3 regions of the Gordonia jinghuaiqii genome follow, and region 3 is predicted to be linked to each of the others. Evidence: predicted binding sites of a transcription regulator. Region 3 holds the regulator's gene; each other region holds the start of a gene.

The links. The regulator LexA, encoded in region 3, represses DNA repair genes until DNA is damaged. The targets are predictions, from matches to a motif close to CGAACANNTGTTCG.
Region 1: H1R19_RS04020 (DUF222 domain-containing protein) is a predicted target of LexA. The motif match lies at 7,565-7,578, and genes of this name have one in related genera.
Region 2: H1R19_RS11750 (HNH endonuclease signature motif containing protein) is a predicted target of LexA. The motif match lies at 7,806-7,819, and genes of this name have one in related genera.

Annotation. Positions count from the first base shown of each region.
Region 1 is NZ_CP059491.1:898,608-909,483, forward strand. It holds gene H1R19_RS03980 (branched-chain amino acid ABC transporter permease/ATP-binding protein) at 1-768, shown strand, start outside; gene H1R19_RS03985 (ABC transporter ATP-binding protein) at 765-1,493, shown strand; gene H1R19_RS03990 (2-keto-4-pentenoate hydratase) at 1,609-2,397, shown strand; gene H1R19_RS03995 (acetaldehyde dehydrogenase (acetylating)) at 2,432-3,337, shown strand; gene dmpG (4-hydroxy-2-oxovalerate aldolase) at 3,334-4,428, shown strand; gene H1R19_RS04005 (SDR family NAD(P)-dependent oxidoreductase) at 4,415-5,281, shown strand; gene H1R19_RS04010 (LysR family transcriptional regulator) at 5,330-6,247, opposite strand; gene H1R19_RS04015 (TDT family transporter) at 6,331-7,449, shown strand; gene H1R19_RS04020 (DUF222 domain-containing protein) at 7,663-8,355, shown strand; gene H1R19_RS04025 (VOC family protein) at 8,629-9,423, opposite strand; gene H1R19_RS04030 (hypothetical protein) at 9,619-10,185, shown strand; gene H1R19_RS04035 (C40 family peptidase) at 10,160-10,696, opposite strand; gene H1R19_RS04040 (hypothetical protein) at 10,829-10,876, opposite strand, start outside.
Region 2 is NZ_CP059491.1:2,630,698-2,641,573, forward strand. It holds gene mshC (cysteine--1-D-myo-inosityl 2-amino-2-deoxy-alpha-D-glucopyranoside ligase) at 1-55, shown strand, start outside; gene H1R19_RS11730 (hypothetical protein) at 102-410, shown strand; gene H1R19_RS11735 (alpha/beta fold hydrolase) at 391-1,584, opposite strand; gene H1R19_RS11740 (PAC2 family protein) at 1,581-2,459, opposite strand; gene metH (methionine synthase) at 2,511-6,101, shown strand; gene H1R19_RS11750 (HNH endonuclease signature motif containing protein) at 6,129-7,778, opposite strand; gene H1R19_RS11755 (manganese-dependent inorganic pyrophosphatase) at 7,952-8,881, opposite strand; gene H1R19_RS11760 (MarR family winged helix-turn-helix transcriptional regulator) at 9,090-9,530, shown strand; gene H1R19_RS11765 (MFS transporter) at 9,646-10,876, shown strand, end outside.
Region 3 is NZ_CP059491.1:2,393,275-2,404,150, reverse strand. It holds gene H1R19_RS10685 (alkyl hydroperoxide reductase) at 1-387, shown strand, start outside; gene H1R19_RS10680 (aminotransferase family protein) at 465-1,733, opposite strand; gene hrpA (ATP-dependent RNA helicase HrpA) at 1,816-5,868, shown strand; gene nrdR (transcriptional regulator NrdR) at 5,842-6,357, opposite strand; gene H1R19_RS10665 (LysM peptidoglycan-binding domain-containing protein) at 6,457-7,032, opposite strand; gene lexA (transcriptional repressor LexA) at 7,271-7,978, shown strand; gene H1R19_RS10655 (putative PEP-binding protein) at 7,980-9,677, opposite strand; gene H1R19_RS10650 (DeoR/GlpR family DNA-binding transcription regulator) at 9,883-10,680, shown strand; gene pfkB (1-phosphofructokinase) at 10,677-10,876, shown strand, end outside.

The DNA.
Region 1 (10,876 bases), 1.5 Mb from region 3:
GTGGGTGTCCGCTACGGCGCAGTGGTTGCCGCAGAGGACGTCTCGTTCGAGGTCTTTGCGGGGGAGATCGTCGGGCTCATCGGACCGAACGGTGCCGGCAAGACCACCGTCATCGATGCGTTGACCGGATTCGCGCCGTCCACCGGTACGGTCCGGCTCGACGGCTGCGAGATCAGCGCGTTGCGCCCGCATGTGCGCAGCCGCCGAGGCCTGGGCCGGAGCTTTCAGGACGTCGAACTCTACGACGACCTGTCGGTGATCGAGAACGTCACGGTCGGCGCGAGCCGGTCGCGGTCGGACGTACCGGCGGATAGGCGCGTGGCGAATGTGCTGGAGATGGTGGGACTCGACGAGGTGGCCGACGTCGAGGTCGCCACCCTGTCACAGGGCCGACGACAGTTGGTCTCGGTGGCACGTGTGCTGGCGGCGTCACCGCGCGTCGCGCTGCTCGACGAGCCGGCTGCCGGACTGGACTCCTCCGAGAGTCAATGGCTGGGCGAACGATTGCGGATGGCGAGGAACGCAGGGACGTCGATCCTGATGGTCGACCATGACATGGACCTCGTCCTGTCGATCTGTGACCGCGTGGTGGTCCTCGATCTGGGCAAGGTGATCGCGATCGGAACCCCCGAGCAGATCCGCACCGATGAGTCCGTCATCCGGGCCTACCTGGGGATGCCCAGTGGTGAGCTCGACGTCGAGCACGAGGCGATCCCGGAACTACACACAGCAACCGAGGTCACAAGCACCCGGGAGGTCCTGTCATGAGCGCTCTGAACTGTCGCGGACTGTCGACCGGTTACATCAAGCAACGGCCGTGTGTCCGCAACGTCGACCTTGTGGTCGAGCCGGGTGAGATCCGGTGCCTGCTCGGTCCGAACGGCGCAGGCAAGACGACGCTGCTGTTGGCTCTTGCCGGCATGCTGCCGAGATTCGACGGCGTCGTCGAGGTGGCCGGAACATCGCTCGGGAGCGGACGTCCTCGTGACACGGTGCGGGCGGGGATGGTGCTGGTTTCCGACGACCGCGCTCTGTTCAGGCAGCTGTCCACGGTGCAGAACCTGCGTCTGGCCGTCCGGGAGCGGGCCCGTCGCGCCGCCGCCGTGGACCAGGTCCTCGAGTACTTCCCGTCACTCGAGAGGCGTCTCAAAGTGGATGCCGGCAGGCTCTCGGGTGGAGAACAGCAGATGCTCGCCATCGGCCGAGCGATAGTTCAACGGCCCAAGGTGTTGCTCATCGACGAGCTCAGCATGGGTCTGGCCCCGGTTGTCGTCGACGAGATACTCGCAGTGCTGCGCCGCCTCGCCACCGAAACCGGCATGGGTGTGTTGCTCGTCGAGCAGCACGTCCACCTCGCCCTCGGCGTGGCGGACAAGGCTGCCGTTCTCGTCCACGGCGCCATTGCCATCGACGATCGGGCGTCGGCGCTCAAGGCGAACCCCGGGCGCATCGAACAGGCCTACATGGGAGTCGAGGCAGCCGCGACGGTGTGACGTCACGTCGTCGTGCGTGGAAATCGTCCTCGTATCGGTTGAGCGGTTGCCGGTGTCGCATCACTGCAACGTGTTCTAAACTAGAACAGGTTCACATCCGGGAGGCGAGGCCGATATGGCGGTTGACCAGGCGATACGCGAGCGCATCGCGGCAGACCTGTGGAACGCGGAGCAGTCGGCGACCGCCATCGACCGCCCAACGGACAGCCATCCCGATCTCGACGTCGTGGACGCGTACGAGATCCAGCTCCTCAACATCGGCAAACGCCTGGCCGACGGGGCGAAGATCTCCGGTCACAAGGTGGGCCTCGCATCGGAGGCGATGCAGAAGATGATGGGCGTCGACGAGCCCGATTACGGCCACCTCCTCGACGAGATGCAGTACTTCGAGCACACTCCCATCGACACCGGGAAGCTGTGCTTTCCGCGCGTCGAGGTGGAGGTCGGCTTCATCCTGGGCGAGGACCTTCCCGGTGAGGGATGCACCAATCAGGACGTCATCGACGCGACCGCCTGGGTGGTGCCCTCCATCGAGTTGATCGACTCGCGGATCAAGGACTGGAAGATCACCCTCTGCGACACCATCGCCGACAACGCGTCGTCGTGCGGCTGGATCCTCGGACAGCAACGGGTGCCGATCGACGAGATCGACACCGGCGACGTCGACGCGGTGCTGCACCGAAACGGGGAGATCGTGGCGAAGGGCAACTCGTCTGCGGTGCTGGGGCATCCGCTCAACGCCGTCAGCTGGCTGGCGCGCAAGGTCGAGGGTTTCGGGGTCCGGCTCCGCAAGGGCGACCTGATCCTCCCGGGCACCGCGACCCGGGCCATCGACATCTCCCCGGGCGACCACTTCGTGGCCGACTTCGCCGGCTTGGGCAGCGTCACACTCGATTTCACCTAGACAACACGAACTCACCGAGCATGAGGAGGCACTTGTGGCAGCCAAGCTGACCGCAGCGATCATCGGGTCGGGCAACATCGGCACCGACCTGATGTACAAGCTGGAGCGCTCGGAGGTGATCGACCCGCGATGGATGGTCGGCATCGACGCCGACTCCGAAGGAATGAAGCGGGCGGCCGATCGCGGCCTGATCACCATGAGCGGTGGCGCCGACGAACTGCTCGCGTCGTCGGACAAGCCCGATCTGATCTTCGAGGCGACCTCGGCCTACGTGCACCGCGAGTACGCACCCAGATACCAGGAGGCGGGGATCATCGCGGTCGACCTGACGCCCGCGGCTATCGGGCCGGCCGTCGTGCCGCCGGCGAATCTGCGGGAACACCTCGACGCCCCCAACACCAACATGATCACGTGTGGTGGACAGGCGACCATCCCGATGGTGCACGCGGTCAGCTCGGTGGTGCCGGTTCCCTATGCCGAGATCGTCGCGTCGGTGGCCTCGGTTTCCGCGGGGCCCGGTACCCGCGCCAACATCGACGAGTTCACCCGCACCACGTCGGCAGGCGTGGAGACGATCGGTGGGGCCGATCGCGGCAAGGCGATCATCATCCTGAACCCCGCCGACCCGCCGATGATCATGCGCGACACCATCTTCTGTGCCATCCCGGCAGATGCCGACACCGATGCGATCGCCGAGTCGATCCACCGGCGGGAGAAGGAGATACAGGCCTACGTGCCCGGGTACCGGTTGCTGCAGGACCCACAGTTCGATCCGCCGAGCGTGCTCAACGGCGGACATGCCCGCGTGTCGATCTTCGTCGAGGTCGAGGGCGCGGGAGACTTCCTGCCGCCGTACGCCGGAAACCTCGACATCATGACCGCCGCCGCCACCAAGGTCGGCGAGGAGATCGCCAAGCAGAAGTTGGGAGTTTCGGCATGAGCACCAATGTGCACACGACGCCGCGCGATGCGGGACTGATGGCGAACGCACGCAAGTACTCCGACGCGCTCGACATCCGGATCACCGATTCGTCGTTGCGCGACGGCAGCCATCACAAGCGCCACCAGTTCACCACCGACGAGGTGCGATCGATCGTCGGCGCCCTCGACGACGCAGGCGTGCCGGTCATCGAGGTGACCCACGGCGACGGTCTGGGCGGCTCGTCGTTCAACTACGGGTTCTCCAAAACGCCCGAACAGCAACTGATCAAGGCTGCCGCGGAGACGGCGAAGCAGGCCAAGATCGCCTTCCTCATGTTGCCCGGCCTGGGTACCAAGGACGACATTCGGGCGGCCCAGGACAACGGCGGCCAGATCTGCCGGATCGCCACCCACTGCACCGAGGCCGATGTGTCGATCCAGCACTTCGGGCTCGCGCGCGAGCTCGGTCTGGAAACCGTCGGATTCCTGATGATGAGTCACAGCCAGCCCCCGGAAGTTCTCGCCCAGCAGGCACGCATCATGGCCGACGCCGGTTGCCAGTGCGTGTATGTGGTCGATTCCGCGGGCGCCCTGGTGCTCGAGGACGTCACCGTCCGGGTGCAGGCACTGGTCGCCGAACTCGGCGACGACGCACAGGTCGGCTTCCACGGTCACGAGAATCTCGACATCGCGGTGGCCAACTCCGTCAACGCGATTCGTGCCGGGGCGCAACAGATCGACGGATCGATCCGCCGTTTCGGGGCAGGTGCGGGCAACACGCCGACCGAGGCGTTCGTCGGTGTGTGCGACAAGCTCGGCATCAGCACCGGCATCGACTTCATGAAGATCGCCGACGCCGCCCAGGATGTCGTCCGTCCGGTCATGCCGACCGAATGCCTGGTGGACCGCTCGGCGATGATGATGGGCTACGCGGGCTGCTACAGCTCGTTCCTCAAGCACGCCGAGGGCCACGCCGAGCGTTACGGGGTGTCGGCCGCGGAGATCCTGATCGAGGCCGGCAACCGCAAACTCGTCGGCGGTCAGGAAGACCAGCTCATCGACATCGCCCTGGAGCTCAAGAAGAAGCAGGACGCGAATGCCGGTGTCTGACACCGCACGCTCCGACCCCGCTGGCCTTGACCCCGCTGGCTTCGACCCCGCGAGATACGGCCCATGGGCGGTGATCGCGGGAGGCTCCGAGGGAGTCGGTGCGTCCTTCGCGCTGCAACTCGCCGACGCCGGTGTGGACCTGGTGCTGATCGCCCGCAAGCCGGGCCCGCTCGAAGAGACCGCCGAGGCGGTCCGCGCCCGCGGGGTACGGGCGGTGACCCTGTCGGTCGATCTGACCGAGTCGTCGGCGATCGACGAGATCATCGCGGCGACAGCCGATCTCGACGTCGGACTCCTCGTCTACAATGCCGGGGCCAACAGTTACGGCAGTGAGTTCGTGACCGGCGATCTCGACGGATTCCGCACCGTGATCGACCTCAACATCACCGCGCAGCTGGCGCTGGTCCATCACTTCGGTCGTCGCCTGCGGGATCGCGGGCGAGGCGGTCTGCTGCTGGTGGGGTCGATGAGCGGTTACCTCGGTGGCACGCACCTCTCGGTGTACGGCGGCGTCAAGGCATTCGGGCGGGTGTTCGCGGAGTCGTTGTGGCTGGAGCTGCGCGATCACGGAGTGGATGTGCTCGAGCTGGTTCTGGGCGTGACGCGGACGCCCGCCATGGAGCGCGCCGGACTGAACCTCGGTGCGGCCATGGGGGTGAGCGAACCCGACGACGTCGCACGCGAAGGTCTCGAGCATCTCGCCGACGGTCCGGTGTGGATTGCCGGCGGCAACGCCGCGCGAGCCGAGAAGATCAATGGCCCCGACCGCCGCAAGCTCATCCTCCGCCAGCACGAGGCGATGTCGAAGTTGTTCCCGCGCAGGGGAGAACACGACGCCGTCGCGATTCCCTGAGGCACGGGCGCGGGCATGGCCATCGCGGGCTCCGGCGAAGCGTCGGGCTCAGTGACGGCCGATGTGCGCGAGGAAGTCCCGGGCGGCGCCCGCGGCGGGTTGCGGGCCCGCGAGCCACACCGCGCGTAGTGACCGTTCGAGATCGAGGTCCTCGACCGGGATGCGCGTCAGCCGCCGCCCGAGATCGTCTGCGACGGACAGATTGCTGAGCACCGCCGGTCCGGCACCGGCGATGACCGCCGCGCGGACCGATGCCGTGGTGGACAGTTCGAGCACCGGCGGGGTGACCTCGCGGTCCGGCCCCAGCGCTGAGGTCAGCGAGCGTTCCAGGAATTCCCTTGTGCCCGATCCCTCTTCGCGGGTCACCAGTGCGGTGCGGGCGACGTCGGCGGCGGTGATCGGTCTACGGGTTCGCGTCCACGGATGATCGGGCGGAACGATGAGCACCAACTCGTCGCGGGCGACCGTTCTGCTCCGGACTCCCGCAGCGACACGTGACCCTTCGACGAAGCCGAGTTCGACATCGCCCGCGCGGACCATCGCGCAAGCCTGTTCGGTGTTGGTGGCGGTGAACGAGACCTTCGGTGCGTGCTCGTGCTGGGCCGCGAAGGAGACCAGCCAGCGGGGGAGCAGGTGCTCGGCGATGGTGAGACTGGCAGCCAATCGCAGCTGATCACGGCGTTCGAGGCGTAGTGCGGCCAGCCCGGCGTCGAATTCACCGGCGAGGGTCAGCAACCTGTCGGCCCATTCGGCGACGAGCCTCCCGGATTCTGTCGGCACCGAACCGCGTGGCGTTCGCGTGAGCAGTGCGACGCCGAGCTGGGTCTCCATCGCGCGGATGCGCGCCGACACCGCCTGCTGCGTGACGCCGAGCTCGGTTGCGGCCGCGTTGAGACTCCCCGTGTCCACGACCGCCTGCAGCGTCTCCAACGACGCGAGATCGGGCATCCGCGGACTGAGCACCATCCCCAGAGGCTACAACCTCGGTTTGTAACCTCCCAAGGATTCGGCCCCTACTGGCGGGCCGTCGGCCGCGGGAAGGTGGGGACATGACCACGACGACCCTCCTCCGGAGCCGGACCGACGTATCCGTTCGGCAGGCGACCTACCTTCCGCCCAACTGGTTCGCGGCGGTGATGGGCACGGGGATCATCGCGATCGCAGCGCACAGTCTGCCGTGGCAGCCGGCCGGTCTGCGCGTTGTCGCCACAGGGTTCTGGTTGCTGGCGTGCGCGGTGTTCATCGGCGTGGTAGCGGCCACGATCCGCCACTGGGTGCGCGATCCGCAGGTCGCCCGCGGTCATCACGGGCATCGTGTCGTCGCGCACTTCTACGGCGCCGTGCCGATGGCGGTCATGACGGTCGGGACCAGCACCATGGTCGTGGGTGCGGCGATCATCGGTCGTGAGGCGGCACTCGGCGTCGACGTGGTCTGCTGGATCGTCGGCACTCTCGGCGGTGTGGTGACCGCGCTGGTCATCCCGTACCGACACCTCATCGCCGCTCGGCCGGGTGTCGGCGAGGCCTTCGGCGGGTGGTTGATGCCGGTCGTACCGCCGATGGTGTCGGCATCGGCCGCCGCGGTCCTGGTCGGTCAACTCGACGCCGGCTGGGCGCGAGACCTGGTAGTCGGAATCGGTTGCGCGATGTTCGCGCTGGCTCTCCTGGCGGCGACGCCGATCATGGTGGCGCTGGTGGCCCGTCTGCGCACCGGGGACCTCGGTGCGGCCAACATGATGCCGACCTGGTGGATCGTGCTCGGTCCGCTCGGCCAGTCGGTCACCGCCGCATGCCTTCTGGCGCATGTTGCGCCGCAGGTCGTCTCGACGCCGATCGCCGCGGCGATGCACGACTTCTCTCTCACCTATGGGCTGGTCGTCTGGGTGGCGGCCACCTTCTGGATCGGGATCGCCGCGCGGCTCACCGTGCGCACGACGCGCACCGGCATGCCCTTCGCGATGACGTGGTGGTCCTTCACCTTCCCGGTCGGCACCTACGTCACGGCGTCGAGCGCGCTCGCACTCACCCTGGGCTGGAGGGTCTTCCAGGTGGCGGCCGTCGCCGGGTTCGTCATCCTGGTGACCGCATGGACGGTCGTCGCCGCGCGCACCGTGCGTGGCATGGCGTCGGGCGAACTGCTCCGGGTGCCGGTGCCGGTGCCGGTGTGACTGGTGGGGCTTCTGTTCACCACGGTCCACTGGGGTTCACCGGTGTGGTGTGAGTGAAAGTGTCTGTGAAGAACCATGATTCGCCGTGATTGCCCTGTGGAGAGTTGTGGCTGATCGAACGGATGTGCCCGTACTGTGAATTCATGCCCTCGATCACCGAGATCCGCGATCATCTCAACACTCGGCGTCCCGGCCAATCCGACCGGGAAAGCAGTGCTCGATGCGATAAACGAGCTTCGGTTGTTGCGCAACGTCATCGACCACCAGATCGCCGTCCACGTCTCGGCCTTCGACGACTCCGGCGCTGCCGAGAAGGCGGGGTCGACGACGCGGGGGGTGTTGATCGAGATGGGTATGCCGCCGTCGGTCGCACAGCGGTATCTGCGGATCGGTGGCAGCCTCGAGTCGCTGTCGAAGGTAGCCGGCTGCGCGGCGGAGGGCTACCTGGCCTGTGAATGCGTCGATGCGATCGTCCGCGGAGTCAACCACATCGAGAAGCGTTCACCGTCAGCGATTTCTGAAAGCGACCGCGACATCTACGAAGCCGAATTCTTCACGCAAGCATTCTCCGGTGCCACCCCGGCGGAGATCGATGAGCACGCCCGGAGCATCGGGCATCGGATCGCAGACGCTGGTGATGGTGGTGTCCCCGCGGCCGAGGATGCCACGCTGAACTCGGTGACCGGACACGTCACCGGGGACGGTCGGGTGGCGATCGCCGCGGACGTGACCGCGGTGATCGGCGAGAAATTCCTGTCTATGATCGATGAACGTTCCTGTCCCCGGCCCGAACCCGACGGCGCCGCAGACCGCCGCTCGCGGGAACAGCGGTGGGCCGACGGCTTCGAGGTGCTGCTCGACCAGGCCGCGATCGGCGCGACCGTCACCACCGCCGGGTCTGCGTAGGGCGCACCATGCGACTCGACGACCTGACTGTGTAGCGCGGAGGGGTGGTGCCCCGATCGCGGTACTCGCCTGACTGCTTGGGCCGATTCGGCCGCCAGAAGCACGGGGGTACGCCGGCCCCAGAAGGCGGGTTCGGCAGAGGTGAAGAGCTTCCCGGATGTCCGGGATCGTGTGTGTCCTTTGAGAACTCAACAGCGAATCAGTGAATGCGACGCCTACCGGCGTGGCCGGACTCGGGCGGTGGAGCTCCGGTCCGGCCACGTACGGCTGCGATCACATGCCTGCCGGCGGATGGCCCAGGCAGATCAACGCACCCAGCGGGTCCTTGATCGCGGCGAGTGTTCCCCATGGGGTGTCCTCGCCGGGCATCAGGATCTCGGCGCCGAGGGTCTCGGCCTGCTTCACGCTCGCCGCGACGTCGTCGACGGTGATGTAGAGCTGCCAGAACGACGGCACCTCGGGCGGAAACATCTTGGCGGCGTCCATGATCCCGGCGTACGACAGGTCGCCGTAGAAGATCTGACCGTAATTGTCGGGTCCGACGGCATCGGGGTCGCCTCCGGTGCCGACCTCCTCGATCCGCGCCCCGAGCACCGTGCGGTAGAAGTCCAGGGACTTGGCGTAGTCCTTGCTCTGACACTCGAACCAGTACGGCGTGCCGTGGTCGCCGTACTCGGCGTAACCCTGGTGGGTGCCCGGCTGCCAGAACCCGATGACCGCGCCGGCGGTGTCGACGGCCACCATCATCGTGCCCTCGTCGCCGATCGCCATCGGCGGCACCATGATGCTGCCGCCCGCCGCCTCGACCGCCTTCGCGGTGGCCTCGGCGTCCTCGGCGTGCAGATACACCGACCAGATGTTGGGCGGCCCGGCGCCCTCCATCGTCGGACTCAGCCCGGCGACGCGCTTGCCGTTCTTGTAAAAGTTGCGGTAGCCACCGAACTCCTCGTTCGGTGTCTCGGCCTCCCAGCCGAAGATCTGGCCGTAGAAGTCCTCGGCCTTCGCGGTGTCGCTGCTCATCAGGTCGAACCAGATCGGCGCCCCCGAGGGGGCTGCGTACTCAGCCATCGTCGCGTCCTCTCGTCACTACTCGGTTGTGTTTGCTGCTGACACTTCTGACCTCCAGGGTCGCGCAAACTCATCGGTCGCGGAACGATTCGCCCAAGCCGTCCGAGGGAGCACCCAGGCCGGATCGACGCCCGGAACCACCGATGGCGGCGGCGTGGCCGGATCGACGCCGGGGGCGCGTGGCACTCTTGTCGGATGACGACGCAACACCTCACCGTCGACCGGCTCCGCGGCTTCGTGTGGCCCGCCGCACTCGTCGGGGGACTGCTGCTCGTGCTACTCGCGCAGGTGGAGTGGGGCAGCACCGACGAAGGGGTCCAGCCGTCGATCACGGGCCTCGGCCGCGTCACCGTGCCGGGTGCGAGCGACGAAGACGTGGCGTTCTTCTTCGAGGACAACACCGATCGCCCAGGCCTGAGCGTGATCCTGCTCGGCGCCGTGATCGCCGTGGTCGCCGCACTCGCGTGGTGGCGCGCCCGGCTCCGGCCTGCGGCCATCGGGCTGATCGGTCTGGCGTCGGTCATCGCACTTGTCGTGGGCATCCGGACGCTGAGCGACCCCGCCGCGCACCTGTTCTCCGAACGCGTGTCGCAGGCACTCGACCTCGACCTCCCGACGATGCAGCCGGGTTACGGGCTGGTCGGCACCGTTGTTGTCGCGGTGCTGTTGCTCGTCGTCGTGGGGTTCGCGGTCGTGACCTCGGTGTGGTCAGGGGGTGCGGCCGGTGTTGCGCGGGTCAGCCGAAACGACGAATCGTCTTGATGGGACCCATGTCCTTGACCTTGGTGAAGCCGATGGGTTTGCCGGTGGTGTAGGCGTTGAACAGGCGGCCGCCGCCGGCGTAGATGCCGACGTGACCGGCGTCGCGGCCGAAGATGATGATGTCGCCGGGGGCGAGGGCGCTGAGCGGGATCGCATTGCCGACCCTCGCCTGTTGCTGGCTGGTCCGGGGCAGTTTGACGCCTGCGGTGTAGAAGGCCCACTGCATCAGGCCGGAGCAGTCCCAGGAGTGGGGGCCGGTGCCACCCCATCGGTACGGTTTGCCGATCTGAGTCATCGCCGCGGCGAGGGCGGTCAGGCCGGTGGGGGTGGGGATGGGGAGGTAGATCGGCACCGAGCCTGTCGAGTCGCTGGAGCCGGAGCTGGAACCGGCCGCGGCGGCGCGACCGGCATCGGCAAAAGGAGAACCCGCGAACGGCGCCGCGACGGACAGAGCGGCGGAAATGGCAACAGCGCAGGTGACCCGCGTACAGCGGGTTCGCAAATCGGACATGACGTCAGCGTGACCGAGCGCGGGCGGCGTGTCGCCCTTCGTTCTCGACACGTGACGCACGCGTGACTGATGTGATGCCTGAGGCTTGTGTTGCCTAATGTGATTGCGGTGCCGGCAAATTCTCCCGGCAGATCACCAGTAGCCGTCGGGATCGGTGTCCGGCGACCCGGCGGGAATGAT
Region 2 (10,876 bases), 240 kb from region 3:
GCTGGCCGCCGCGGTCGACGCATTGCTGGGCATCCCGGTCACCGCACCCGCCTGAGGCGGCCTCGCCTCACGCCGTCTGTCGGTATGGGTAGAGTGCTTTCGTGGCGCGCGTGCAAGAGATCAGACCCGAGACCGACGCCGGGGTGTACACCGTCGTCACCCGGACATCGACCTACCTGCTCGACTTCGGCGAGATGACGCTGTTGCGCGCTCCCGGCGTGGGCGGCACCGACGACGAGGACTGGACCGTCAGCCGTCTGCGGCGCGACTCCGAGGACATCCCGTTGCTCGGGGTCAAGTCCTGCCGCCTCGGCGAGTCCGCCCAGTTCTGGGTGCGGGCCGCCGATGATCCCGACGTCCGCACGTGGCGCATCACCACGCCGGTCGTGTCTATCGAACAGATCGGCTGACTGCCCGATCCGCCTCCGCTCGACCAGCCTCCGCGTGCAGCGCTCGATGATGTAGATCGGTGATCGCGTCGACGAACTGTGCCGGACGGTCGCGGTGGATGTCGTGGCCGGAGTGGATGCCGTCGACGAGTACGCAGTCGGCCATGAGTCCGGCCGCCCGGCGCGCGTCCTCGTCGGTCATCGCGCCCAGCAGTACTCCGTCCTCGGAGTGCACGACGGTGTGCAGCAGCGTCGCCGGGACACGCACGCGCGCGAGAGTCTCCGCCTGGTCGAACCCGTCGAACCAGGTGCCGTCGTAGAACATCTCCCCGAAGCGGAGGTCGTAGTCGCCGGTGCCGTCCTGGATGCAGGCCGACAGATCGAACGCACGGTTCATCGTCGGCGGCATCCACCACAGCCGCGGGATCCCGTCCGGATCACGGTCGAGGCGGCGTTCGACGGGATCCCGTACGAGTCTCGCCCAGCCCGCGTCACCGAACAGCGTCCGAAGATGGCTGTGGCGAACCCAGTAACGCGTCCAGCGCATCGGTGGAACCGAGTACCCGGAGTCCGACGGTGCAGGACTCGACGTCTCGGACAGTGCGAGGTACTGGTGCATCGGACGGAAGGCGTCCCGCCACGCGAACGTGTCCGGCGCCCGGTCGGGTTCGGTGGCGAACAGCGGCGCGTCCTCGACGAGGATCGCCCGGACGAGGTCCGGGGCGGCAGCCGCGAGCCAGACCGCGAGCAGACCACCCGAGGAGTGGCCCGACACCACGGCCGGACCGCCGATGACGGTCTCGATGAACCAGCGCAGGGCGGCACCCTGGTGGCGGGCGGGGTAGCACGCCGGGTCCTTCGCGGAACCGCCGTGACCGAAGCAGTCGACGGCGAACACGTGCCAGTCCGCCGACAGCGGACCGAGGACGGGGGCGTAGTCGGTCCAGGAGACCTGCTGACCGTGGATCAGGAGGAGCGGGGGTCCGTTGGGTGGGCCTTCGGCGTAGGTGATGACGGCCCCGGCCGGGGTGGTCACGGACTTCTCGGTGACACCGCTCGCCGCGATGCGTGCTCGGTCCTTGCGGTCATAGGTGAGGTTGCGGGCCGCGTAGGCGCCGACCGCGGCCGCCGCGACACCCAGACATGCGCCGCCGACGGCAACCGCGTGACGCGCCGCCGGCACATGGATGTTCACGCGCCGAAGGGTCCCTGGCCTCGTCGCTTCAGATATCGCTCGAACTCCGCGGCCAGCGCGTCGCCGTCGATCTTGGCCATCACCTCGTCGGGATCGACCTCGGCGTCGCCGCGTTCCTCGAGGCCGCGCACGTAGTCGGCGATCTCCTCGTCGTCCTCGGTCATCTCGGTGACCGCACGCTCCCACTCCTCGGCCTGTTCGGGCAGGGTGCCCAGCGGCACCTCGATGTCGAGGACCTCCTCGACCCGGGTGAGCAGTGCGACCGTCGCCTTCGGGTTGGGTGGCGTCGACACATAGTGGGGGACCGCGGCCCAGAAGGACACCGCGGGCATGCCCGCCTGCACGAACAGGTCCTGGAGTACCCCGGTGATGCCGGTCGGGCCCTCGTAACGGCTCTCGGCGAGGTTGTACTGCGCCGCGGACTCACTGCTGTATGCCGCGCCGGTGACCGGCACCGGCCGGGTGTGGGGGGTGTCGGCGAGCAGCGCTCCCAGCATCACCGTGGTCTCGACCTCCAAGGCCTCGGCGAGTTCGACGATCTCTGCGCAGAACGCGCGCCACCTCATGTTGGGCTCGATGCCGCGCACCAGCACGATGTCGCGATCCGCACCGCGCGGACTGCAGTAGGAGATGGAGGTCGTCGGCCAGTCGATACGCCGCGTCACGCCGTCGATCTGATTCACTGTGGGGCGATTGACCTGGAAGTCGTAGTATTCATCGGAGTCGATGTCGACGAGGGGGCGGGCATCCCATTCCAGGGCCAGATGCTCGACGGCGCTGCTGGCGGCGTCCGCGGCGTCGTTCCATCCCTCGAAGGCCGCGAGCAGGATGGGTCTGCGCAGCTGGGGAAGGTTCGACATCTGCTCGGCGTTCACCGAACCAGCCTACGACCGAACACGCAGAGAGGGCGAACTACGCTGTCAACCATGTCCCCCGATAACTCCAGAACCGATCCGCGCAACTTCGACACGACGTTCATGTCGGCGATGTCGCGCCGGGTGCTGATCGGTGACGGGGCGATGGGCACGATGCTGCAGGCCGCCGATCTGACTCTCGAGGACTTCCGTGGCCTCGAGGGTTGCAACGAGATCCTCAACGACACCCGTCCCGACGTCCTCGAGGGCATCCACCGTGCCTACTTCGAGGCGGGCGCCGACGCCGTGGAGACCAACACCTTCGGTTGCAACCTCTCGAACCTCGGCGACTACGACATCGCCGACCGCATCCGGGAGCTGGCCTACAAGGGCGTCGCCATCGCCCGCGGCGTCGCCGACGAGATGGGGCCGTCCGCCGACGGCACCGACCGCTTCGTGCTCGGTTCGATCGGTCCGGGGACCAAGCTGCCCAGCCTCGGGCACACCACCTTCGCCGCGATCCGCGATGCCTACCTCGAATGTGTCATCGGCATGCTCGAGGGCGGGGCCGACGCGGTGCTGATCGAGACCTCGCAGGACCTGCTGCAGGTGAAGTCGGCGGTGGTGGCCGCGCGTCGCGCAATGGACCAGGTGGGTCGTCGGATCCCGATCATCACCCACGTCACGGTCGAGACGACCGGCACGATGCTCCTCGGTTCGGAGATCGGCGCGGCGCTCGCGGCACTCGAACCGCTCGGGATCGACCTCATCGGGCTGAACTGTGCGACCGGACCGGCCGAGATGAGCGAACACCTCCGGTACCTGTCCAAGCACGCCCGGATCCCGGTGTCGGTGATGCCGAACGCGGGCCTGCCTGTTCTCGGAGCCAACGGTGCCGAGTACCCGCTGACACCCGAAGAGCTGGCGCAGGCGATGGCGCAGTTCGTCGGCGAGTTCGGCCTGCAGTTCGTCGGTGGCTGCTGCGGCACGACACCCGAGCACATCCGGCAGGTCGCCGAGGCCGTCGCGCAGGTCGAGCCTGCGGTGCGCAACCCTGAACACGAGGCGGAGACGTCGTCGCTGTACTCGGCGGTGCCCTTCGACCAGGACGCCAGCTTCCTGGTCATCGGCGAGCGCACGAACACCAACGGCTCCAAGGCGTTTCGTGAGGCGATGATCGCCGGGGACTATCAGCGCTGCCTCGACATCGCCAAGGACCAGACCCGCGACGGCGCCCACATGCTCGACCTCAACGTCGACTACGTCGGCCGCGACGGCGCCGCGGACATGACCGAACTCGCCGGACGTTTCGCGACGTCATCGACGCTGCCGATCATGCTCGATTCCACCGAGCCAGAGGTGATCCGGGCCGGACTGGAGGCGCTGGGCGGGCGTTGTGCGGTGAACTCGGTCAACTACGAGGACGGCGACGGCCCGGACTCGCGCTTCACCAAGATCATGCAGCTCGTCGTCGAGCACGGCGCGGCGGTCGTCGCACTGACCATCGACGAGGAGGGCCAGGCCCGGACCGCCGACTGGAAGGTGAGTGTCGCCGAGCGGCTCATCGCCGACATCACCGGCAACTGGGGTCTGGCCGAAGAAGACATCATCATCGATGCGCTGACCTTCCCGATCTCCACCGGGCAGGAAGAGGTGCGCGGCGACGGCATCGAGACGATCGAGGCCATCCGCCGCCTGCACGAGTCGCATCCGGACGTGCACTTCACGCTGGGCATCTCCAACATCTCCTTCGGTCTCAACCCGGCCGCGCGTCAGGTGCTGAACTCGGTCTTCCTGCACGAGTGTGTCCAGGCCGGCCTGGACACCGCGATCGTGCATGCCTCGAAGATCCTGCCGATGGCGCGGATCCCCGAGGACCACCGTCAGGTGGCCCTGGATCTGATCTATGACCGCAGACGCGAGGGTTACGACCCGCTCCAGAAGCTGATGGAGCTGTTCGAGGGTGTCTCGGCGGCGTCTGCGCGTGAGTCGCGGGCCCAGGAGCTGGCGAAGCTGCCGTTGTTCGAGCGCCTCGAACGGCGCATCGTCGACGGCGAGCGCAACGGACTGACAGACGATCTCGACGAGGCGATGACGCAGGTCCCGCCGCTGTCGATCATCAACGACACCCTGCTGTCGGGCATGAAGACCGTCGGTGAACTGTTCGGTTCCGGCCAGATGCAGCTGCCGTTCGTGCTGCAATCCGCCGAGGTCATGAAAACCGCTGTCGCCCATCTCGAACCGCACATGGAAGCCACCGGCGAGGACGGCAAGGGCCGCATCGTGCTGGCCACCGTCAAGGGCGATGTCCACGACATCGGCAAGAACCTCGTCGACATCATCCTGTCCAACAACGGGTATGAGGTCGTCAACATCGGCATCAAGCAGCCGATCGCGACCATCCTCGACGTCGCGGCCGACAAACGCGCCGACGTGATCGGGATGTCGGGCCTGCTGGTGAAGTCGACGGTCGTGATGAAGGAGAACCTCGAGGAGATCAACTCGCGCGGCCTTGCCGACGAGTACCCGGTCCTCCTCGGTGGGGCGGCGCTGACGCGTTCCTATGTCGAGAACGACCTCTCGGAGACCTACGAGGGCGATGTGCATTATGCGCGTGACGCTTTCGAGGGTCTGCGCCTGATGGACGACATCATGGCGCTCAAGCGCGGCGGCGGACCCGACCCGGACAGCGAGGAGGCCAAGGCCGCGGCCGCGAAGGCTGCCGAGCGCAAGGCCCGCCACGATCGATCCAAGCGCATCGCGGCCAAGCGGAAGGCTGCCGAGGAACCTGTCGAGGTTCCCGCCCGGTCGGATGTGGTCGCCGACAACGACATCCCCACGCCGCCGTTCTGGGGCTCACGGATCGTCAAGGGCGTCCCGATCGCCGAATACATGCAGCTGCTCGACGAGCGCGCTCTGTTCCTCGGCCAGTGGGGGCTTCGCGGCGCCCGCGGCGGTGAGGGTCCGTCGTATGAGGACCTCGTCGAGTCCGAGGGCCGGCCCCGGCTGCGTTACTGGATCGACCGCCTCTCGACCGAGAACATCCTGCAGCACGCCGCGGTGGTCTACGGCTACTTCCCGGCCGTCAGCGAAGGCGACACGGTCCACGTGCTCACCGAGCCCGACCCCGATGCCCCGGTGCGGTTCAGCTTCCGGTTCCCCCGCCAGCAGCGGTCCCGTTTCCTGTGCATCGCCGACTTCATCCGGTCCCGCGACGACGCCAAGGCCGCGGGCAAGGTCGACGTCATGCCGTTCCAGCTGGTCACCATGGGTCAGCCCATCGCCGACTTCGCCAACAAGCTCTTCGCCGAGGACGCCTACCGCGACTACCTCGAAGTGCACGGCATCGGTGTGCAGCTCACCGAGGCGCTCGCCGAGTACTGGCATCAGCGGGTGCGCAGTGAGCTCAAGTTCGGCGACCGCGCCATGGACAGCGAGGATCCGGAAGACGCACAGGGTTTCTTCGATCTCGAATACCGCGGCGCGCGTTTCTCGTTCGGTTACGGCGCCTGCCCCGATCTCGAGGACCGCGCGAAGATGATCGAGTTGCTCGAGCCGGAACGGATCGGCGTGCAGCTGTCGGAAGAGCTGCAGCTACACCCGGAACAGTCCACCGATGCGTTCGTGCTGCATCACCCGGAAGCCAAGTACTTCAACACCTGACGCCGATGGCGGCTCTCGCCGCTGTGGTCAGAGACCGCTGAAGAGTTCTTCGAGGCGTTTCTCGATGACCGACGATGCGGGAGTCGTAGGCGTCGTACGAGTCGTAGGAGTCGGCTGGTCGGCCGGGTCGGCCATGACGAATCGTTGGTCGATGATGCGGCGGGCGTGCAGGCGGGGTGTGTACGGGCGTGGGGTATCGCCGGACGTCTGGGGTCCGTGGATCTCGTCGCGCACATCTTTCAGATGTGAGGCCAGCCGATCCGGGATATCCGGTCGCCGGTTGATGCGTTCGGGGTTGGGCGGTGCTCCCGGCTCGGCGTTGAGTCGCCAGACGCAGCGGCCTTCGTCGGATCCGTCGCGGAGCATCCAGGTGGTGTACTGGCCGGGTTTGTCGCCGACCATCCGGTTGTGTCGCGGGCAGGCGGGAGTCAGGTCGGTGATGTCGGTGAGTCCGCCCAGGCTCCAGTCGAGTTGGGCGTGATGCATCTCGACCTGGGAGGCGGGTTGCCCACAGCCGGGTGTGGAGCAGACCTCGCCATCGGGGCGGGCGAAGGAGACGAGGCGCTGATCGCGGGTGGCGAGGCGTTTGCCGTGTCCGAAGTACAGCGGGACGGCGGTGGTGTCCTTGAAGACCGCGAGGTAGGGCTGGGCGTCGGCAGCGAGCTCGATGACGTCGGCGATCGGCATGACTGTTCCGGTGACGGTCGTGGCGAGGCCGGCTTCGCGGATGAGGTCGTTGAGGTCGGCTTTGACGATGAGCTGGACCGGTAGGCCGCGGTGAGTCCGGCCGAGGAGGCCGTCTTCGAGCACGGCTTTCAGCAGCGCGTTGAAGGCGTCGTGGTTGATCTGGGCGGGTGTGCGCAGGTCGCGCGCGGCGGCAACCTTGACCACCGCGGGGTCGGCGTCTTCGAACGAGCCGTGCGGACTGTCCGGGTCCTCGGGATTGTTCATACCGGGTTTGGCCCACACGGCGAGCAGCATCGTGACCCGCGCGACCAGCTCGGGGGTGAGGGTGGCCGACATCTTTGCGGTCCCATCGGCACGCTGCCGATTCACCCAGAGGTTGCGGCGTCGTTGGCGGTCGGTGTCGTCGGCCAGGGTGCCGTCGGGGTCGAGATGGGCGATGAGACGTGCCCCGAGGTCGGTGATGTCGGCGGGGGTGTGGGCGACGGCGATCTCGGTCATCTGTCGTTCGGCGGCGACCTTCACGTCATGTTCGACGGCCAAGGGGATGTCATCCAGCACATCGACGACGGCTCGCACGTGTGCGGTGCCGACGGCGCCGTCGGCGAACGCCTTGGCCAGTGTGGGGTGGTCGGGTTCGAGTGGTTCGCCGAGATGATCGGAAAACGTGGCGAGGGCGTTCCGTTGTTTGTTGCGCCGCAACGGATCAGACACGCGCAGCCGGTGGGTCATGAACGAGGTGATACTGCGGTGTCCGGTGGTGCCGGAAAGGTCACGGTTGATGATCTCGACCATCTGCCGGTCCCCGGCGTATGTCACTCGTGCGATGGCGCGCTCGGTCGCGGCGGCCACCTCGACGAGCTCGGCGTCGGAACACCGGGATAGGTCGGTGGTCTGCAACTCCGTGGTGATCCGGTGTAGTTCGGCCACCAACTCCGACGCTCGGGACAGTGGCGTGTCAGTGTCGCTGGGCAATTGCGCTGTGTCGGACATGACGGTCACCCCCCGGAGCCGTTGGTTCGAATGTAGGTTCGAGGATACCAGCGAATCCATTGTGCCGCAATGATTATCAGAGGTCACTGAGGTCTGGTTCGGTGTCGGTGCCGTGTGGTAGAGGCCCGATCCTCACCATCATCGGAGCCGCACCGTTCACAGCGCCGCGGCCATCACTCCTGGCCGGCCAGTATCTCCGTCAGCTGCGGAACGATCTGCTTCTTGCGCGAGACGATGCCCTTGCCGAACGCGTGACCGTCGACGACGGTGACCCCGAGTGCGCGTTCGACGGCATCGACCGGTTCGCCGACGACCATCAGGTCCGAGTCGCAGGCGATGACGTCGGTGATCAGCAACAGGTACAGGTCGTACCCGGCGGACTGTTGCTCCGCGCGCATGGCCGTGAGGAATTCGTCGCGACGGTCGAGGACCTCGCCGGAGTCGACGGTGGTGAGCTGCGCGACACGCACGGTCGACGAGCCCATGGTGAAACTCTTGGCGTCGCGGGTGATGATCGTCGACGCCGCGTCGTCACCCAATGCTGTTCCGGCACGCAGTAATCGGTTTCCGTAGTCGGCGAGATCGACGCCGGCGATGGTCGCGAGTTCCTCCGCGGCGATGCGGTCGGCGTCCGTGGTGGTGGGGGAGTTGAGCAGCAGGGTGTCGGAGATGATCGCCGACAACATGATTCCCGCGGTGTCCGGTGGGATGTCCACGCCGTTCTCGGCGTACATGCGGGTGAGGATCGAACACGTGCACCCCACCGGCTCGACGCGCATGTACAGCGGGGCGGTGGTCTCGAAGTTCGCGACGCGGTGATGGTCGATGACCTTCAGAATGGTGACCTCGTCGAGGTCGGCGACGCTCTGTTGCCGTTCGTTGTGGTCGACGAGCATCACCTCCGACGGCGCGGCCCGCTCGATGACCCGCGGCGCGTCGAGCCCGAAATGGTCCAGCGCAAAGGCGGTCTCGCGACTGGGATGGCCGAGCGCCACCGCCTCGGTGTCGGCGCCCAGTGCCGCTTCGAGGCGAGCGAGCCCGATCGCCGCGCCGATGGCGTCGGAGTCGGGATTGCGGTGTCCGAACACGAGGATCTTCGACATGGTGGTCTGCTTCCGCTCGGCGCTTTTTGCTCCGACTCAGCCTACGGCGGGTGACGTCATCTCGTCAGCTGCTCGACGAGCAGGAGGACACGGTCGGCATCGTGGTCGGGCCGGAGGCGAGCGCCTCGGCGGAGTGTGGCCAGACCGCGCGTGGGATCAAGGCCGAAAAGCCATTGCCGACCGATAGTTGTATTCCTACAATCGTTGTATGTCTGCAACGGAATCGGTGACACCCACGCCGACCGAGGTCTGGTTCACGATGAACAGCCTCGTGCGAGACCACGCGAAACAGTCGCAGGGCCGCATCAGCGAGATCATCGACATCCCGTTCAGCAGGTTTCGTGCCCTCCGCAGGGTGGCCGTACGGCCGATGACGCAGCGCGACCTCGCCGAACGTATGGGAGTCGACGCCCCGGCGATGAGCGGGATCGTCAACGACCTCGTCAAACGAGGCCTGGTGACGCGCGAGACGGACGCGTCCGACGGCCGGTGCAAGCGCGTGACCATCACCGACGCCGGCCGTCGGGTGGTCGAGGAGGTCACCGGCAACCCGGACACCGCGCCCGAGATGTTCGCCGCACTCGACGACACGCAACTCCGGCAGCTCGACCGGCTGCTCGATCTGCTGCGCCAGGCGGCCGAGTCGTGAAGGCAGCCCTGTCATGAAGGCAGCCCGGTCATGAAGGCGACCCTGTCATGAAGGCGACCCTGTCATGAAGGCGACCCTGTCATGAAGGCGACCCTGTCATGAAGGCAGCCCGATCATGAAGGCGGCGCTGTCCGTCCGGTCGGCGAACGCCGAGCTCACCCGTAGGGACCGGTCCGTCATCCTGGCGACCTGCTGTCTGAGCCTGTTCATCGTCGGCCTCGACCTCTCCGCGGTCAATGTGGCCTTGCCGTCGATCGGTTCCGATCTCGGCGCCACGCCGTCGCAGCTGCAGTGGGTCATCGACTCCTACACGCTGGTCATCGCCGGCCTGCTGATCTTCGGTGGTTCGCTGGGTGATCGCCTGGGGCGCAAGCGGATCTTCCAGCTCGGCCTGCTCGTCTTCGGCGTTGCGTCGATCCTCTGTTCGCTGGCCCCGACCCCGGAGACCCTCATCGGCGCCCGGATGTTGCAGGCCGTCGGCGGGTCGATGCTCAATCCCGTTGCGCTGTCCATCGTCACGAACGTCTTCACCGATCCACGCGAACGTGCGCGGGCAATCGGACTGTGGGGCACCGCGATCGGGGTGAGCATGGCGTTCGGTCCGGTTGTCGGAGGCGCGCTGGTGTCGGGGATCGGTTGGGAGGCGATCTTCTGGCTCAACGTTCCGGTCTGTCTGCTCGCCATCGTCCTGAGCGCCCGTTTTGTGCCGGAGTCGAAGGCCGAGCGGGCACGCCGCGCCGACCCGGTCGGGCAGGTGCTGATCCTCACGTTCCTGGCCACCCTCACCTTCGCCATCATCGAAGGTCGACCGCTGGGCTGGGGATCGGCGCCCGTCATCGCATGTTTCGTGGTGTCCGCGTGCGCACTGGTCCTGCTCGTCTGGTTCGAGGGCCGCCGCGACGAACCCCTCCTCGACCCGCGGTTCTTCGGGAGCGTGCCGTTCACCAGCGCGGTGGCTTGTGCCGTCATCGCCTTCGCCGCAACCGGCGGTTTCCTGTTCCTCAACACGCTCTATCTCCAAGAGGTTCGCGGTATGTCGCCGCTGAGCGCCGGGCTGATGACCTTGCCGATGGCGGTCGCATCCGCGGTCTGCGCGCCGATCGCGGGCAGGCTGGTGGCCGACCGCGGGGCGCGGCTGCCGATGGCGCTCGGCGGTGCGTCCATGGGCCTCAGCGGCCTCATGCTGGCGGTCACGGCCGACGACACCAGCCTCTGGTATCTCGGGGCGTCGTATCTGGTCTTCGGCCTCGGTTTCGGTCTGCTCAACGCGCCGATCACCAACGCGGCGGTGTCGGGAATGCCTCGCACGCAGGCCGGCTTGGCGTCGGCGATGGCGTCGACCGGCC
Region 3 (10,876 bases):
AAGGTGCTCAGCGAGATCGCCGACGAGGCAGCTGACACCCTGTCCGCCGAGGCCTACAACGCAGCCCTCGGCGCGGCGTCGATCATGGGTATGAACAACGTGTTCTACCGCGGTCGCGGCTTCCTCGACGGCAAGTACGACGACCTGCGCGCCGGCCTGCGGATGAACATCATCGGCAACCCGGGCGTCGACAAGGCCGCCTTCGAGCTGTGGTCGTTCGCGGTGTCCTCGATCAACGGTTGCGGCCACTGCGTCGCCGCCCACGAGAACACCCTGCGCGAGGCCGGCGTCGAGCGCGAGGCCATCCTCGAGGCGCTCAAGGTCGCCGCGATCGTGACCGGTGTCGCCCAGGCGATCGCCACCACCGAGGTGCTCGCCAAGGCGTGATCCGCTGACGCGCACCATCAACGGGTCAGGGCCCGGCTGCCAGAACGGCGGCCGGGCCCTGATTCGTCTGTGATACTTCAGGAGAGGGCGGCGCGCATCCGGTCCGCGAGCTCGCCGACCTCGTCGGTGGTCATGACGAACGCCGGTGAGACCTGGAGTGCGCCCTGCCCCGCGGCCCGCGTGCTCACGCCGTGTTCGCGCAGTCGGAGGACCGTGGCCGGGGCGGTGGCGGGATCGGCGAGTTGCACCGCGGTGACCGCGCCGAGTCCGGTGCGCACCTCTGCCACCGAATCCAGGTCGGCCAGCGGTGCGAGCGCGGCCGCGAGGTCGCCCTCGAGACGTGTCGCCTCGGCGAGCAGGTTCTCGCGACGGATGATCTCGAGATTGGCCAGGGCGGCCGCGGCCGCTGCGGCGTGGCCGCCGTAGGTGTAGCCGTGACGCCACCACACCCCACCGGCGAAGAACGGCTCGGCGATCCGGGGTGCGATGAACACCGCACCCATCGGCACGTAGCCCGAGGTGAGGCCCTTCGCGGTGGTGATCATGTCGGGTTCGAGACCGAAACGGGCGGAGGCGAACCAGGAGTCGCCGCCGATGCGGCCGAACCCGGTGACGACCTCGTCGACGACGAACAGGATGTCGTGGTCGCGGCAGATCGACCGCACCTCGGCGAGGTAGCCCTCCGGCGGCAGGTAGATGCCGCCGGCGCCGATGATCGGCTCGCAGAAGAACGCGGCGATGTTCTCCGCCCCGACCCGCTCCACGAGGCCCAGAAGACTCTTCGCATCGTCCCACTCGACGTTCTGGACGTCGTGCATGAGCTCGCCGTAACCGTCGTGGTTCAGCGGGATACCGGCCAGCGAGGTACCCGCGGCATGCATGCCGTGGTAGGCCTTGGTGCGGCTGACGACCATCCTCTTGGACGGCTGCCCCTGCTCCACCCAGTAGCGTCGGGCGAGCTTGACGGCGGTGTCGATCGAATCGCTGCCGCCGGAGGTGAAGAAGATCTTCGAGCCCGGCACCGGCGCGATCCGGGCGAGTTCGTCGGCGAGCTGCAGGGTGACGTCGCTCGCGATGTCGCCGAAGTTGGAGTAGTGCGCGAGGTTGCCGAGCTGCGCCGCGACCGCGTCGGCGATCTCGGTCCGGCCGTGTCCGACATTGGTGAACCACAGGCCGGCCGTCGCGTCGAGGTAGGAGTTGCCGTCGCGATCGAAGATCCGGGCGCCCTCACCCCTGGTGACGACGAAGGGGCCGGAGGCACTGACCGCGCCCATGTCGGCGAAGCCGTGCCAGAGCGCGCCCCCGGGAATCGTGGGCTCGGTGCTTGTTGCTGATGAATCAGACATGCCCACCATGATGCCGGGCGGGACGCGGGGCGCGGCCACCAGGGTGAGCGCGGATTCCGCCGACCCATATCCTGGGAGGATCATGCCGTTCCCGTCCCCCGATTCGTCTCCCGGCGATACCGCACCCGAGCCCGCACCCGAGCCTTCACCCAGCATCTCGCGCGCCGAGCTGAGGCGCGCGCTCGACAACGTGGGGATCGTCGACGCCGACCGTCTGCGGCGTCGCTTCGACGCACTCGCGCAGCCCGGCCGCCGTGGTGCCAAGGCCGGCGGAACCGAGGCCGGCCGTGGAACCAAGGCCGGCGGCACCACGCCCACCGAGGCCGACAAATGGCAGCGCCTCACCGACGACATCGAGAAGGCGCAGCGTCGCCTCGAACGGCGCCGCGCGGGCGTACCCGTGCTCCGGTTCCCCGACGAACTTCCGGTGTCCGCGGCACGCGAGGAGATCGCCGAGGCCATCCGCGACCATCAGGTCGTCGTCATCGCGGGCGAGACCGGGTCGGGCAAGACCACCCAGCTGCCGAAGATCTGCCTCGAGCTCGGGCGCGGCATCCGTGGGTCGATCGGACACACCCAGCCCCGTCGCATCGCGGCGAGTTCGGTGGCCAAGCGCATCGCCGACGAGACCGACACCCAACTCGGCGAGGCCGTCGGCTATTCGGTCCGCTTCACCGATCGGTCCGGCGCCGACACGTTGATCCGCGTGATGACCGACGGCATCCTGCTGCGCGAGATCGCGACGGACCCGATGCTGCGGCGCTACGACACCCTCATCATCGACGAGGCCCACGAACGCAGCCTCAACATCGACTTCATCCTCGGCTATCTGCGTCGACTCCTCCCGCGCCGGCCCGACCTCAAGGTCATCATCACCTCGGCCACCATCGAACCGGCCCGGTTCGCACGGCATTTCAGCACGCCGGAGCGTTCGGTACCGGTGATCGAGGTGTCGGGCCGCACCTATCCGGTGGAGGTCCGCTACCGGCCGCTGAGCCTGCAGGAACAGCCCGACGACGGGAACGACGCCGGCGGCGGCGAGCACGCCGACCTCGACCAGATCCAGGGCATCGACGCCGCGATCGACGAACTGTGGGCGGGCGGCCGCGGCGACATCCTGGTCTTCCTACCCACCGAACGCGACATCCGCGAGACCGCGGATGCGCTGCGGCGCAGGGCCGCCGCCGGAGCGGAGATAGTGCCGCTGTACGCACGGCTGTCGATCGCGGACCAGCAGAAGGTCTTCTCCTCGTCGAACGGCCGCCGGATCGTGCTGGCGACGAACGTCGCCGAGACGTCGGTCACCGTCCCCGGCATCCGGTACGTCATCGACACCGGCACCGCCCGCATCAGCCGCTATTCGACGCGGACCAAGGTCAACCGCCTGCCCATCGAACCGGTGTCGCAGGCCAGCGCCCGACAGCGCGCCGGTCGCTGCGGCCGCGTCGCCCCGGGCGTGTGCATCCGGCTCTACAGCGAGACCGACTTCGACGCCAGGCCCGCGTTCACCGATCCGGAGATCCTGCGCACCAACCTCGCCGCGGTCATCCTGCAGATGACCTCGCTGAAACTCGGCGAGATCGCGGACTTCCCGTTCGTGCAGCCGCCGGACGACCGCGCGATCCGCGACGGCATGGGTGTACTCACCGAGCTCGGCGCCATCACCGTGCCCCGCGAGGGCGGTCCCCCACGACTCACCCCGGTCGGCCGATCGATGTCGCGCATCCCGGTGGACCCGCGCATTGCGCGCATGCTGATCGCCGCCAAGGAACTCGGTTGCCTGGACCACCTGCTGGTCATCGCCGCCGCGATGTCACTGCCCGATCCGCGCGAACGGCCCACCGAACACCGGGAGGCGGCCGACGCACAGCACCGCAGGTTCGTCGTGCCGCAGTCGGACTTCCTGTCCTACGTCGAACTGTGGCGCTACCTCGAGGAACAGCGAAAGGAACTGTCGAGCAGCCGTTTCCGACGTATGTGCGAACGCGAGTTCCTGCACTTCCTGCGCATCAGGGAGTGGCGCGACCTGCACCGCCAGCTGACCGAGATCGTCAAGGACCTCGACTGGTCGGTGTCGCCCACCGAACTCGACGCCGACGCCGTTCACCGCGCCATCCTGTCGGGCCTCCTCGGCAACATCGCCGCCCGCAACACCGAGGGGCGTGAGTTCACGGGTGCGCGCAACACGACACTGCTGATCTTCCCGGCCTCCCCACTCGCCAAGAAGCCGCCGCCGTTCATCATGGCCGCCGAGATCCTCGAGACCTCACGTCTGTACGCGCACACCGTCGCGGGTATCGATCCGCTGTGGGTCGAGAAACTCGCCGGCGACCTGGTGAAACGCACCTACAGCGAGCCGCACTGGTCGTCCAAGCGCGGCGCCGCGATGGCCTATGAACGGGTGACGCTCTACGGGGTCACGCTGGTGGCGCAGCGCCGCGTGGACTACGGCGGGATCGATCCGGTCCTGTCCCGCGAGCTGTTCATCCGGCACGCTCTCGTCGAGGGCGACTGGCGCACGCAGCACGCCTTTTTCGATCGCAACCGGCAACTCCTCGACGCCGCGTCGGACGTCGAGAACCGCACGCGCACAAGAGGTCTGGTCATCACCGAAGACCAGCTGTTCGAGTTCTACGATCAGCGGGTCGGCCCCGAGGTCACCTCGGCACGCCACTTCGACACCTGGTGGCGCAAGGCCCGCCGCGACCGCCCGGACCTGCTCGACCTCACACCCGAGGACGTCGCGACGGGCACCGAGACGGCCCCCACGGACTATCCCGGCGTGTGGCAGCAGGGTGACACCCGGTTCGAACTGCGATATCGCTTCGAACCCGGAACACCCGATGACGGTGTCACGGTGCTGATCCCGCGTGAGCTGCTCCCCCACGTCCGTTCGTCGGGTTTCGACTGGTCGGTCCCCGGCATGCGTTCAGAACTCGCCACCGCCCTGGTGAAGTCACTCCCCAAACAGCTGCGCAAGAGCATGTCCCCCGCGCAGCGATTCGCCGACCTCGCCCTCGGCAGACTCACGCCACGCAAGGAGCCACTCACCGTCGGACTCGCCCGCGAGCTGTCGTCCATCACCGGCATGACCGTCGCCGCAACCGATTTCGACACCAGCCGGATTCCTGCACATCTGCGCATGCATTTCGCGGTCGTCGACGACGCCGGCCGCATCGTGGCACGCGCCGACTCGCTCGCACAGCTGCAACGACCCACCGGGGCGGCCGCGCCGAAGACGGTGACGCGGACCCTGTACAAGACCTGGACACCCGAGGGCATCGGCACCCTGCCCGACCAGGTCACCGTGGACGTCGCGGGCCAGCGCCTGACCAGGTATCCGACGCTCGACGCGATCAACGACGAGGCGGGCCGCACACGCGGAGTGGTCGTACTCCAGGCGGCGACCTCCGAGTCGCGCGATCGACTGCTCCGGCGAGGCATCGTCGCGTTGCTCGACCTCGCGATCCCGCCACTGCACAAGCGGATCGCGAGCTCGCTGGGCTCCACCGCCCGACTCGCGTTGAGCCAGAGCCCCTACCGCGATGTCGAGACGCTGCTGGCCGACTGCACGCGCCGGGCGATCCGCGACGCGGTGTCCGGCCTCGACGATGCCGTGCTGACCGCCGTCCGCACTCCCGAGGCGTTCGCCGCACTCACCGATCGGATCCGCCCCGGGATCGGCGAGGCCGCACCGGCGTACTTCGCTCTCGCCGTCGACGCGTTCGAGTGGGTGGCGCCGGTGCGGGCGGCGATCGATCGTCACGCCGGCTCACTGGCGGCCGACGACGTCGCCGAACAGCTCGATCACCTCGTGTTCGACGGGTTCGTCGCCGCCACTCCACGCCGACACCTCGAGAACCTGCCCCGCTACCTCGAGGCGGCGCAAGCGCGCCTGGAGGCCCTGCCGGCGGCGGCGGCACGTGATCAGGCAGGCGTTGCGGTCATCGACCGCGTCGTCGAACGCTGGGCGCAGCGCCTCGAGCAGGTGCCCGAGCACCGTCGCGGGGTCGTCAACGACGAGGCGCACTGGCTGGTCGAAGAACTTCGGGTGGGACTGTTCGCGCAGCGACTGAAGACCGCGTTCCCGGTCTCGGAGAAACGGATCCTACGAAGTCTGGACCGACTCGGCTGACACGGCGCGTTCGCCGGCCTGGGGACCTGAATCCGACGGAGGCTTCGAGGCGGCCCGCAGGTCGTCGATCTCGCGCTGGAAGTCCTCGACCGAATCGAACGAGCGGTAGACCGAGGCGAACCGCAGGTAGGCCACCTCGTCGAGGTCGCGCAGCGGACCGAGAATGGCCAGACCGACCTCGTTGCTGGGGATCTCGGCCGAGCCGCTGGCCCGGACGGTGTCCTCGACCTGTTGTGCCAGCTGGGCGAGTGCATCCTCGGCGACATGCCGGCCCTGACATGCGCGACGAACCCCGCGCATCACCTTCTCGCGACTGAAGGGTTCGGTGACTCCGTTGCGTTTGACCACCGCGAGCACGGCGCTCTCGACCGTGGAGAAGCGTCGGCCACACTCCACACAGGAGCGGCGCCGCCGGATGGCCTGCCCCTCATCAGCGACACGCGAGTCGATGACCTTGGTGTCGTCGTTCTTGCAGAAGGGGCAGCGCATCGTATCCTCACGCAGGTCGCGGGACGCTCTGACGCAGCACAACCGCGCGCCCGGCCGATTGTCGGCTGGTCCCTGTGACATCGAGGATACCGCCCGGCCTCAGCGGTACAGAGGGGTGAGCAGCGGCTGTCCGACGCGCAACGCGCTCGATCCGAGATCGTTCAGCGCGACGATGTCGTCGACGACGACCTCGCGCGGCATATCCGGGGCGACGCGCGAGGCGATGGTGCTCAAGGACTCGCCCGACCGCACATGTACGACCTCGGTACTGACCGCGGTCGGGGTCATCGACGCGGCGTAATTCTGACCGACGACACCGATGACCCACACGGCCAGCGCCAGCCCGACACCGGCGAGGATCGCCACCGCGGTGCGACGGCGCCTGCGGATCACGGCACGCTCGGCGATCACGGCACGTTCGGCGATCACGGGACCGCGACCGCGCGTCCCCACCGGCGTCGAGCACGCGGTGCCGCCCACGCGCGGGGCCTGCAGCGCCGAACGCGGTACCGGGCGGTTGTCCGCCGGACGGCGGCCATCGGTACGCAGCGCCGGGGTGCGCGTCCGGTCGGTGCGCAGGCGGCCGGCCGGACCGGTGTAGGAGCCGTCGCCGGGTGCACCGTCGGTGTATGGGCGCTCGGTACGGGTGGGATCGATGAGAGTGGCGGTACGCATGGTGCCCTCCGTTGTGTCCAGTCGGGACGTCGGTTGCGGATGTACGGTCGACCATCGAACATCGATCAGGTGTTCGATGCACTGATGTTCGAATTTGTAGCATGAGATCCCGACAAAGTCTCGCGACACATCGAACAAATGTTTGAGGTGCGGGTTCTTCTCCGCTAGGCTCGGCTCCAGGCCAAGGCGTCTACCAGCACGTTCCGACCACCAGGTCTGACCACGAGAGGAACCGAACATGAGCGAGACCGGCGATAAGCGCACAGGGGCGCGGGGCGCCGACGAGCACGCGGCCCCGGTCGATGTGGTGGCCGCAGAGGCCTCTCTGACCCCGCGGCAGCGTGGCGTGCTCGAGGTGATCCGCAAGTCGGTGCGCGAGCGCGGGTACCCGCCGAGCATCCGGGAGATCGGCGACGAGGTCGGCCTGAACTCGACGTCGTCGGTGGCCCATCAGCTCCGCACGCTCGAACGCAAGGGTCTTCTCAAACGCGACGCCAACCGTCCGCGTGCGGTCAACATCGCGCCGAGCGAGCCGCCGTCACCGGCCACCCCGACCGCGGGTGACCTGCCCGTGCCCACATTCGTCCCCGTCCTGGGACGGATCGCCGCCGGCGGTCCCATCCTGGCCGAGGAAGCAGTGGAGGACGTCTTCCCGCTCCCCCGCGAACTCGTCGGCGAGGGGTCACTGTTCCTGCTGCGCGTCGTCGGTGAGTCGATGATCGACGCCGCCATCTGCGACGGCGACTGGGTGGTCGTCCGTCAGCAGAACGTGGCCGACAACGGCGACATCGTCGCCGCGATGATCGACGGGGAGGCGACGGTCAAGACGTTCAAGCGCCAGAAGGGCAACGTCTGGCTGATGCCCCACAACGAACTGTTCGATCCGATCCCGGGCAACGACGCCGTCATTCTCGGCAAGGTCGTCACCGTGATGCGGCGGATCTGACCTACGGCTCATCCGTTCGGTCGCTCGCACCGTCGAGCACTGCGGTTGCCGCCATCCGGGCCGCAGCCGGGTCGGCGGTGGCCAAGGCGGCGTCGGCCGCCGCCCGGCACTCCGTGGAGGTGACCCGGCCGAGCCGCGCCCCGACCGCCGCGGCCGCCGCCGGCGCACTCGACAGCGACGTGACACCCAGCCCCACCAGCACACACGCGAGGTTCGGGTCGGCGGCCGCCTCGCCACACACTCCCACCGGTTTGCCCTGATCGCGCCCTGCCCGCGCGACCATCGCGATCAGGTGTAGGACGGCCGGTTGCCACGGGTCGGTCAACGACGCGAGATCGGCGGACATCCGGTCGGCCGCCATCGTGTACTGCGTCAGGTCGTTGGTGCCGATGGACACGAAGTCGACCTCGGCCAGGATCGCCGGTGCGAGGATGGCCGCAGCCGGCACCTCGACCATGACCCCGGCCACCAGGCCGCGCCCGCGGACCTCCGCGGCGAACGCCGCGGCCTCGGCGGGCGAGGCGATCATCGGCGCCATCACCCATGGTTTCGTGGTCGTGTGCTCGGCCGCCAGCGCGATCGCATCGAGCTGATGTGCGCGGATCTCGGGATGCGCCAGCGCGATCCGGTCTCCGCGCACCCCGAGGGCCGGATTGGCCTCCTCCGGCTGGGTCACGAACCGCAACGGCTTGTCCGAGCCCGCGTCGAGCGTCCGCACCACCACCTTCCGGCCGTCGAAGGCTCCGAGAACCTCCCCGTAGATACGGGCCTGCTCGTCCACGGACGGCTCGTCGGCTCGCTCGAGGAAGGCCAACTCGGTACGGAAGAGCCCGACGCCCTCGACGGGATGATCGGCGGCGGCCCGAGCCGATGCGCCGTCGGCGACATTCGCCAGCACCGAGACCGCGACCCCGTCGGCGGTGCGACCGGGGCCCGTCCAGCGTGCGACGGTCGCGGCGTGATCCCGATGTCCGGTGACCCGTGCCCGCGCCCGGACGACATCCGGGGCGATCTCGATCTCCCCGGTGTTGCCGTCGACGAGGATGTCGGTGCCTGCGGCCACCGCGGCGAGTCCGGCCACCGCCACGACGCACGGGATACCCAGCTGGCGCGCGATGATCGCGGTGTGGCTGGTCGGCCCCCCGAGACGGGTGACCAGTGCGATCGTCGTCGACGGATCGAGCCCCGCGGTGTCAGCGGGAGCGAGGTCGTCGGCGAGCAGGACCGACGGCACCTCGGGCGTGGGTACCCCCGGCTCGGGCAGTCCCAGCAGTTCGGCGAGTACCCGGTCACGGACGTCGTTGAGGTCGGTGACCCGCTCGGCCATCAGCCCGCCGAGCTTGGTGAACACCTCGGCGAATTGTTTGGTCGCCGCGACGGCGGCCGATTCCGCCGTCGCACCCTTGGCGATGAGACCCGAGGCCGCTCCGATCCACCCGCGGTCCTCGGCGAGCCCGGCGGTCGCCGTGAGCACCTCGCCGGCGGCCCCGGTGTTCTGCGACGCACGCTCGCGAAGCCTGCCCGCGACCACACTCGCGGCGTTCACGAACCGGGCGACCTCGTCGGCTCGTCGATCCTCGGCGATCTCGACGCCGGTGCCGAGGGTCTGAGCGGAATGGTCGGGTCGCGCACCCGGCCAGACCGCGGGCCCGTACGCCAGCCCGCCGACGACCGGCGTCCCGGTCAGCGTCTGGACCATCTCGGTGTTCGCCATCTCGATACCTCTCGATCGTTGCCGCGCAGGTCCGGATCTGTGAGATCCGACTCCATCTTCGCGCCGATGTGACCACCGTTACAAAAAGAGCTTGACTTGTCAACACAAACAGGCGTAAACACAGTTACTACAACATGCGAACCCACACGGATCAACAAGGGGACGCACGGAGACGCAGATCGGAGCCGGTGTGTACGCCGAGGAGAGACAGCAGGCAATCGTGGACGAGGTGCGCGTCGCCGGACGCGCGTCCGTCGCCGCGCTCGCCGAGAAGTTCGACGTCACCAGTGAGACGGTTCGTCGCGATCTCGCCGTGCTCGAGCGCACCGGCCATCTCCAGCGAGTGCACGGCGGCGCGGTGCGCGCCGAGGTCATGCGCGTGGTCGGCGAGCTGGGCATCGACGAGCGCGAGTCCAGCCAGGTCGAACAGAAGGCGGCGATCGGCCGTGCCGCGGTCCGGTTCCTCCCGCCCGAAGGCGGATCGGTGCTGTTCGATGCCGGCACCACCACCTACCGCGCCGCCGAGGCGACGATCACCTATCGGGCCGCCGAGCCGACGGGTCGCGACCATGACCTGACGATCATCACCAACAGCCTGCCGATCGCCGGACTCCTCGCGGGTCGCCCCCGCACCGGTCTCCACGCGCTCGGCGGCCGGGTACGGGGTCTGACCCAGGCCACGGTCGGCGCCGACACCGTTGCCGCGGTGACCCGGCTGCGGGTGAGCACCGCGTTCATCGGCACCAACGGGCTCAGCGAGGCCCACGGATTGTCCACGCCGGATCCGGCGGAGGCGGCCGTCAAGACGGCCATGGTCGCCGCCGCGCGGCAGGTCGTCGTGCTGGCCGACAGTTCCAAGATGCAGCGCGAGGATCTCTTGTCCTTCGCCGGCATCGACGACGTCGACGTCCTCATCACCGACGACCGGATCGACCCGGCGTTCTCGGCCGCGCTGTCGGCGCGGGGCATCGAGGTGGTGATCGCATGATCCTCACCGTCACCGCCAACCCCAGCCTGGACCGCACCCTCGAACTCGCCACCCCTCTCCGACGCGGCGAGGTGCAACGTGCCGGAGTCGTGCGCGCCGAGCCGGGAGGCAAGGGGGTCAACGTGTCCCGCGTCGCCGCCGCCGCCGGACTGGCCACCCGGGCGCTGTTGCCTGCTCGCGCGGGAGACCCGCTGCT